Regions from separate parts of the Methylobacterium marchantiae genome, predicted to be linked through region 1. Evidence: predicted binding sites of a transcription regulator. Region 1 holds the regulator's gene; the other holds the start of a gene.

Region 1 (4,117 bases):
ATCGCGACGCCGGTGGGCGTCATGGCGGGCACCTATCTCGCCGAATACGGCCGCAATTCGAAGCTCGCCGACCTCATCCGCTTCCTCAACGATATCCTGCTCTCCGCCCCTTCGATCCTGATCGGCTTGTTCGTCTACACCCTGATGGTGCGGCCTATGGGGACCTATTCGGGCTGGGCCGGCGGGGTCGCGCTCGCCATCATCGCCACCCCGGTGATCGTGCGCACCACCGAGGACATGCTCCGCCTCGTGCCCTCGACCCTGCGCGAGGCAGGCGCGGCGCTCGGCGCCCCGCCCTCCGTCGTCATCAAGAGCATCACCTGGCGCGGGGCCAGCGCGGGCATCGTCACTGGCATCATCCTGGCCCTGGCCCGCATCGCCGGCGAGACCGCGCCGCTGCTCTTCACCGCGCTCAACAACAACAACTGGTTTTCGCCCAATCTCATGGGAGGCATCCCGAACCTCCCGGTCATGATCTATCAGTTCGCGCTCTCGCCCTACTCGAACTGGCAGCAGCTCGCCTGGGCAGGCGCCCTTCTCATCACCGCCACGATCCTCGCCCTCTCGATCGTGGCCCGCTTCGTCATCAAGAGCGAGCGGGCGCGCTGATCCCGCGCCCCCGTCCCATCCCGCTTTCGACAAGGACACGCATCCGATGAACGCCGCCCCCGCGATCACGCAAGCCCAGCTGACCGGTCGCCACAAGGCCGACGAGCAGGCTCCGATCCGCATCGCCGTGAAGGATCTGAACTTCTATTACGGGTCGTTCCACGGCCTGAAGTCGATCAATCTCAACTTCCACGACCGGCAAGTCACCGCCCTGATCGGACCGTCGGGGTGCGGGAAGTCGACCTTGCTGCGGACCTTCAACCGGATCTACAGCCTGTATCCTGAGCAGCGCGCGGAAGGCGAGATCCTCCTCGACGGGCAGAACGTCCTCGATTCGAAGGTCGACCTGAACGAGCTGCGCTCGCGGATCGGCATGGTGTTCCAGAAGCCGACACCCTTCCCGATGTCGATCTACGACAACGTCGCCTTCGGTCTGCGCCTGTACGAGAAGCTGCCCAAAGCCGATCTCGACGTGCGGGTGGAGGAATCTCTGCGCAAGGCCGCGCTCTGGGACGAGGTGAAGGATAAACTCAAGCAATCCGGCATGGGCCTCTCCGGCGGTCAGCAGCAGCGCCTCTGCATCGCCCGCACCGTGGCCCAGCGCCCGGAAGTGATCCTGTTCGATGAGCCGACCTCGGCCCTCGACCCGATCTCCACCGGACGCATCGAGGAGCTGATCGAGCAGTTGCGCTCCGAGTTCACGATCGTCATCGTGACCCACAACATGCAGCAGGCCGCGCGCATCTCGCAGTTCACGGCCTTCATGTATCTCGGCGAGTTGGTGGAGTTCGGCCCGACGACGCGGATCTTCATGAACCCCGAGAAGCGTCAGACCCAGGACTACATCACCGGCCGCTTCGGCTGAGCCCGTCGGCGCCGCCTCAGGCGTCGGTCCCGATCGAAACGCGAGACAGGCCGTGTCCGGCGGCCCTGATCGAGGAGTGCGAGCATGTCCACCCACATCGTCAGTTCCTACGACACGGAACTGGAAAACCTGCGCCGCTCGATCTCCGAGATGGGCGGCATCGCCGAGAAGATGATGACCGATTCCGGCAATGCCCTGGTACGCCGGGACGTCACGCTGGCCCAGTCGGTCATCGGCGCCGACAAGCGTCTCGATGCGATCCAGCATGAGGTCGAGGAGCGGGCCATCCTGCTCATCGCCAAGCGCCAGCCGCTCGCCATCGACCTGCGCGAGACGATTTCGGCGATCCGCGTCTCGAACGACCTCGAGCGGATCGGCGATCTCTCCAAGAACGTCGCCAAGCGCGTGGTCGCCATCGCCGAGCAGATCCAGCCGCAGAAAATCGTCATCGCCGTCCAGCACATGGGCGATCTGGTGCAGGAGCAGCTGAAGGACGTCCTCGACGCCTATGCGAGCCAGGACATCAAGGCGGCCCTCGACGTCTGGGAGCGCGACGACGCCATCGACGCCCTCTACAATTCGCTTTTCCGCGAGTTGCTGACCTACATGATGGAAGATCCGCGCAACATATCGTTCTGCACGCATCTCTTGTTCTGCGCCAAGAACATCGAGCGGATCGGCGATCACACCACCAACATCGCCGAGACGATCCATTACCTCGTCACTGGCACGAACGAACTCGCTGAGGGGGATCGCCCGAAGAACGATGCCTCGAACTACGCCACCGTGACGATCCCTGCCAGCGCCTGACTGCATCCCGGTCCGGCAGGTTGCGGCAGGACCTTCGTGCAGCCGTGCGTCGCCAGACAGAGACGGCTGCCCTCACCCTGAAAACATCCGCATGAGTACGCGCATCCTGATCGTCGAGGATGAGGAGGCCCTCACCCTCCTCCTTCGCTACAACCTTGAGGCGGAAGGCTTCGTCGTCGATTCCGCATCGCGCGGCGACGAGGCCGATCTGCGCCTGCAGGAGCAGGTCCCAGACCTCGTTCTCCTCGATTGGATGATGCCCGGGCTCTCCGGCATTGAGCTGTGCCGCCGCATTCGCGCCCGGCGCGAGACCGAGCGCCTGCCAGTGATCATGCTGACGGCCCGCGGTGAGGAGGGCGACCGTATTCGCGGTCTCGGCACCGGTGCCGACGACTACATCGTCAAGCCGTTCTCAGTGCCCGAACTGCTCGCCAGAGTGCGTGCACTCCTACGCCGAGCCAAGCCCGCCCACGTGGCGAACCTGCTCATCGCCGGCAATATCGAACTCGACCGCGTGAGCCACCGAATTCGCAGACAGGGCAGAGAAATCCATCTCGGGCCGACTGAGTTCAAGCTGCTCGAATTTCTGATGCAGAGCCCTGGGCGCGTCTTCTCGCGCGAGCAGCTCCTCGACGGTGTCTGGGGCCACGACGTCTATATCGACGAGCGCACGGTGGACGTGCACGTGGGTCGCCTTCGCAAGGCGATCAACCGCCCCCGCCAGAGCGACCCGATCCGTACCGTGCGCGGCTCGGGCTATTCCTTCGACGAGATGTTTTCGACGGACGAGTGAGACCACTTCCGGAGCATCATCGCTCCGTCTGGAACGAGCACCCCAATCGTGACGATGACGGGTCACCGTCGTGCATCTCGCGGGATGCGCGGGTCTCCTCTCCGTCCAGGCAGGGCGATTGCAGATGGCACCAAACCGTCATTCCAGGTCGCCGAAGGCGAGCCCGGACCCGGAGGGCCGCGCCACAGGCGTGTAATCCAGATCCGTTGGCGGTGCACAGTCCTGCAACATCTATGTTTCTGGATTCTCGGTTCCACTGTGCTGCGCTGGGATGACGGGGGGCTACGATTGGGGTGTCGACGAGCAAATCGGCGTCGGCAATCGACCTGCCTTCCAAGAGAGGGAGCGCGTCGGGCATCGTGCCGAACCCTGTTTGATAGAAGGAACAGCCATCGAGCAGATGGGTGAATTCCGTAGCTTGGAAGGAGAAAGAGTTCCGGTGCGCCTCACGCTTACCCGTCGATGACCTTCATGAAAACTGGTCCTGATCGTCGTTAGCCCCTCCAGAAATGTCTGAATACAGTAGCCCCGCTAGGAGTGGATGACAGGCGAGGGCGTAGCCCTACCGTCGATCCCGGCTCAGTGGTCGAAGAGCCGCTTCGATCGACCGCCCCGTTCGGCGTTGCGGCGAGCCGGGTCGTCGGCCCGGTCCCGGTCGCGCTGAACCGTATCTGGATGCTGGGGCGCGTCCGCCCCCGGTCGCGGTGAGCCCGCGCCAGTTGCCGTGTTATGCATCATAATGCGTTTGACGCAGGTCTTGGCAAAACAATGTGCATCTCATGCACTACATGCATAGTTGATATTTGGCATTTGGTATACCAATCGGACTTGGAGGTTGTCATACATGCTGCAACGCAAACGCATCGCTTCGAGGACCATCGATATGACCGCTTTCATTCTCGCCGCCATCGCCGTCGCTGCTGCCGCCAACATCTCTCTGGTGGCCTTCGTGGCCGATCGCCTGACCCCCACGACCAGCACCTCCACCGTCATGGCGGGCGAGCTCGTCCTCGTAAACGACAACGCTCCCGCACTCCTGA
Region 2 (4,117 bases), on a different contig from region 1:
CTCGCCCACCGCCAGGATGGTCACGAACAATTCGAACGTGGCGGCGATCTGCACCCCGACGATGTTCAGGGTCATGAAGATCAGGTAGGCGCCGAGCGCCGCGTGTTTCGGGTCGAGCCCCGGAAACTGGACGTTGAGATAGGCGCCGATGGCGAGCGCGATGGCGGGGGGCGCGAAGACGAACTCGATCAGCGTGGCGTAGCCGGCGATGCAGCCGCCGATCGGTCCGAAGGCGCGCTTGCTGTAGGCGAAGGGGCCGCCGGCCTGCGGGATCGCGGTGGTCAGCTCGGTGAAGCTGAAGATGAAGGCGACGTACATCGCCGCGATGAAGGTCGTGGTGACGAGGAAGCCGAGCGTGCCGGCGCTGGCCCAGCCGTAGCTCCAGCCGAAATACTCGCCCGAGATCACGAGGCCGACGGCGATGCCCCACAAGTGAAACGCGTTCAGACCTTTATGAAGGCTGGTGGATTCGCTTTGCATGATCGGTTCCCGCCATCGGCATCGGCTGCCGTCGGGCAACGGCCAAGCAAGAGTGCTGCCGAAAGCGCGGATCACCAAATGCCGGGCGGGAACCCGGCCTCAGGCCGCCCGGACCCGCGGGCGCAGACGTCCGGTCTCCTTCGGGCGGATGTCCATGGCGTTCCCGCGCCAGACGATGGCGCTCTGCATCCAGGCGCTGGTCCACATGACGGGCAGGATCGCGTCGCGGAGCAGGAAGGCGAGGACGAGGCGGGGCGAGCGGTGCCAGCCGGCGCGGGCGGCGAGGGCGTATTCCGCCCCGTACCAGAGGGCGGCCATCGCGGCGACGCCGACGAGGACCGGCGCCGTCGGGACCGCGATGGCCGCGACCGCGAAGGGAAGCAGGGCCCCCGATCCGATCTCTGGGGCGAAGAAGTGCGGGAACGTCACCCGGCGCAGGCGCGCCCAGCGCACCTGACGGGACCAGACCTCGCGGAACGCCCGGCATCCGAGGGGCTGTTCGAACGGCGCGGCCACGAGATGCACCCGCTTTCCGGCGGCGCGGACGAGCTTGGTCGCCGCCGCGTCCTCGGCGATCTCCGCGGCCAGCGCGCGGATGCCGCCATGCGCGTCGAGGAAGGGCTTGTGCCAGAGCATGCTCTTGCCCTGGGCAAAGCCGAGGCCGAGGCTCTCGCCGGTATATTGCCAGCGGGCCTGGAGGGTGTTGAGAAAGGCGCATTCGAGTTCGGCGAAGAGCCCGTCCGGCCGCGCGCCGATCGGCGTCGAGCAGACCAGCCCGGTATCCGGCCGCCACGAGGCCTGGAGCCGCTGGAGGTAGTCGGGCGGCATCAGCACGTTGGAATCGGCGAGCACCACCCAGTCGTGCCGGGCCTCCTCCCAGCCGCGGACGCAATTGTTGAGCTTCGGATTGTCGCTGATGCGCTCGTCCCCGACGATCAGGCGTGCCGGCACCCCCGGATGGGCCGCCATCAGGCGATGCAGCAGTGGGACGACGGGGTCGCGGCCATCGGCGACGCAGAAGATCAGTTCGTAACTCGGATGGGCGAGCCGGAAGCCGCGCTCCAGCATCTCCTCGCTGAAGGCTTCGAGGCCGCAGACCGGACGCACCAGCGAGATCGGCGCGGCGGCGGGAAAGCTCGCCGTGCCGCGATCCCGTCCGATCCGGCGTGCCGCGATGGCGATGCTCAGGAGGTTGACGAGCGTCAGCACGGCACAGAGCGAGAGCGCGACGACCGCGCCGGTCTCGATGCTGCCGATCATGCCGCCATTCCTCCCCGCCTCCGCCATTCGACGGAACCAGCCCATGACGAGGGGCCTAACAGGTGGGCTGTTTCAGTCGTATGACAGGGTGCGGGTGACGTTGGCGCGGGGGCCGATCGGCCTCTCCGCGAAGAAAGGTGTGGCGTGGGCGAAACGAGGCGCGTGGCCGTTCTGGGGGCCGGGATAGCGGGGGCCGTCGCCGCCCGGCACTTGAGCGAGGCCGGTCTGGCCGTCACCGTCTTCGACAAGGGGCGTGGCATCGGCGGGCGGATGGCCACGCGACGGGTCGACGAATCCGGTCTCTCCTTCGATCACGGCGCCCAGTTCATGCGGGCGCATGGAGCCGGTTTTCGCGAACGCCTCGCCGACTGGACCGACCGGGGCATCGTCGGCGAGTGGGAGGAAACGGGCGGATCCGTCGGCATTCCCGGCATGACGGCACCGGTCCGCGATCTCCTCGACGGGATCGAGACGCGCTCGGGCCGCAAGATCACCCGCCTCGAAAACGTGGGCGGATCATGGCGCCTCGATATCGCCGAGGGGTCCGAGGGCGAGGTCTTCTCCGATGGCGAGGTCTTCGACGCGGTGGCGGTGAGCTTTCCCGCACCGCAGGTCGCAGCCCTACTGGCGGCGAGCGACGTGTCGCTGCCGGGGCTCGAGATCCCGGTCTATGCGCCGTGCTGGTCGCTGATGCTGGCCTGGGAGGGGGATTGCCCGCTGCAGGGCGGCCCCCTGAACGACGCGAGCGGACCGATCGCGCAGATGTTTCGCGAGGATCGCAAGCCCGGACGATCGACCGATACGGTTCGGATGGTCGTCCATGCCACCCCGGACTGGTCGCGGACCCATCTCGAGAGGACGCGGGAGGAGGTCGCCGCCCTGCTCGTCGCGGCCATTGAGGCGAGTATGGACGCTCCACTGAAGCCGATCCATGCGAGCGCCCATCGCTGGCGTTATGCCCTTGTCGAGACGCCCCTCGGCCGGGATTGCCTCTACGATCCGTCGCTCAGGCTCGGCGCCTGCGGTGATTGGTGCCTCGGCCCGAGGGTGGAGGCCGCCCATGACAGCGGCGCGGCTCTCGCCGCGCGGATGATCGCGGATCTCGCATGATCCCGGCTTCGACATGATCCCGCCGATCGTCTTCCACCCGGCCTATCAAGCCGTCCTGCCCGACGGCCATCGCTTCCCGATGCGGAAATACGGTCGCCTCGCCGAGATGCTGACAGAACTCGGTCTCGCGCCCTCGGGCTTCGTCAGGCCGGAGCCCGCCGATGCTGCCCTGCTCAAGCGCGCCCACCGCGCGGATTACGTGGACGCGGTCCTCGCCTGTTCGGTGTCGCGGGAGATCGAGCGCAGCATCGGCCTGCCCGTGGACGAGAGTGTCGTCGCCCGTTCGCGCGCCTCGGCCGGCGGGACCCTCGCGGCGGCGCGACTGGCGCTGGAGCATGGCCTCGCGGGAAGTGCCGCCGGCGGCAGCCACCATGCGCGGCGTGAGACCGGCGCCGGATTCTGTCTGTTCAACGATGTCGCCATCGCCGCCCTGGCACTCCAGGAAGAGGGCACGATCCGCCGGGCGCTCATCGTCGATTGCGACGTCCACCAGGGCGACGGCACCGCCGATTGCCTTGCCGGGTCGCCGGACCTGTTCACCGTGTCGATCCATGCGGAGAAGAACTATCCGACGCGCAAGATCGCCGGCGATCTTGATATCGGCCTGAGCGACGGCGTTGACGATGCCGGTTACGCCGCGGTGCTCGGCGCGCATCTGCCGGGCCTCCTCGACGGCCTCGCACCGGACCTCGTCTTTTACAACGCCGGTGTCGACCCGCACGTGGACGACCGGCTCGGGCGTCTGTCGCTCACCGATGCCGGCCTGCGGGCGCGCGACTTAACCGTCGTCGGAGAGGCGCGGCGGCGGCGCATCCCCCTCGTGGCGGTCATCGGCGGCGGCTATACCGGCGATATCGACGCGCTCGCCGCCCGCCACGCCCTCGTCTTCCAGGCCATGGCGGCGCTCGCCTGACGCGCCGTCACTCCCGTCCGCAGGAATCCGGTGGGATCTCGGCCTCGGTCACGGAACGCGCCACCTTCTCGAGGCCGTCGAAGAGACGTTCGAGCTGCGGACCTTCCATGGAATGGAAGCCCAGCGTCCGGGTGATCAGCAGCCCCAGCGTCGAGAAGACGAGCGCCGCGCCGATCCCCGGGCATCGTTCGATCTTCTCGAACCCGGCGAGCCGCTCGCCGAGGAAGGCGTTGAAGCCCGCGAAGGCTTCAGGGTTCTCCGCGGAAGCGAGGAGCAGCGCCCGCGGAAATCCCTCCTCGTCGGCATAGACCTGCCGCGCATGGGCGATCAGGGCGAGGGGCAGGGCGGAGGGCC

What was found. The regulator PhoB, encoded in region 1, activates phosphate uptake and scavenging genes when phosphate is short. The targets are predictions, from matches to a motif close to TGTCATNNANCTGTCAT.
Region 2: a site for PhoB is predicted at 1,810-1,826, ahead of ACFQ4G_RS12365 (ceramide glucosyltransferase). Genes of this name have one in related genera too.

Annotation. Positions count from the first base shown of each region.
Region 1 covers NZ_JBHTND010000004.1:71,969-76,085, forward strand. The annotation lists gene pstA (phosphate ABC transporter permease PstA) at 1-609, shown strand, start outside; gene pstB (phosphate ABC transporter ATP-binding protein PstB) at 656-1,474, shown strand; gene phoU (phosphate signaling complex protein PhoU) at 1,559-2,284, shown strand; gene phoB (phosphate regulon transcriptional regulator PhoB) at 2,376-3,077, shown strand; gene ACFQ4G_RS04335 (hypothetical protein) at 3,961-4,117, shown strand, end outside.
Region 2 covers NZ_JBHTND010000015.1:42,349-46,465, reverse strand. The annotation lists gene eat (ethanolamine permease) at 1-480, opposite strand, end outside; gene ACFQ4G_RS12365 (ceramide glucosyltransferase) at 580-1,740, opposite strand; gene ACFQ4G_RS12360 (NAD(P)/FAD-dependent oxidoreductase) at 1,903-2,850, shown strand; gene ACFQ4G_RS12355 (histone deacetylase family protein) at 2,864-3,763, shown strand; gene ACFQ4G_RS12350 (TetR/AcrR family transcriptional regulator) at 3,771-4,117, opposite strand, start outside.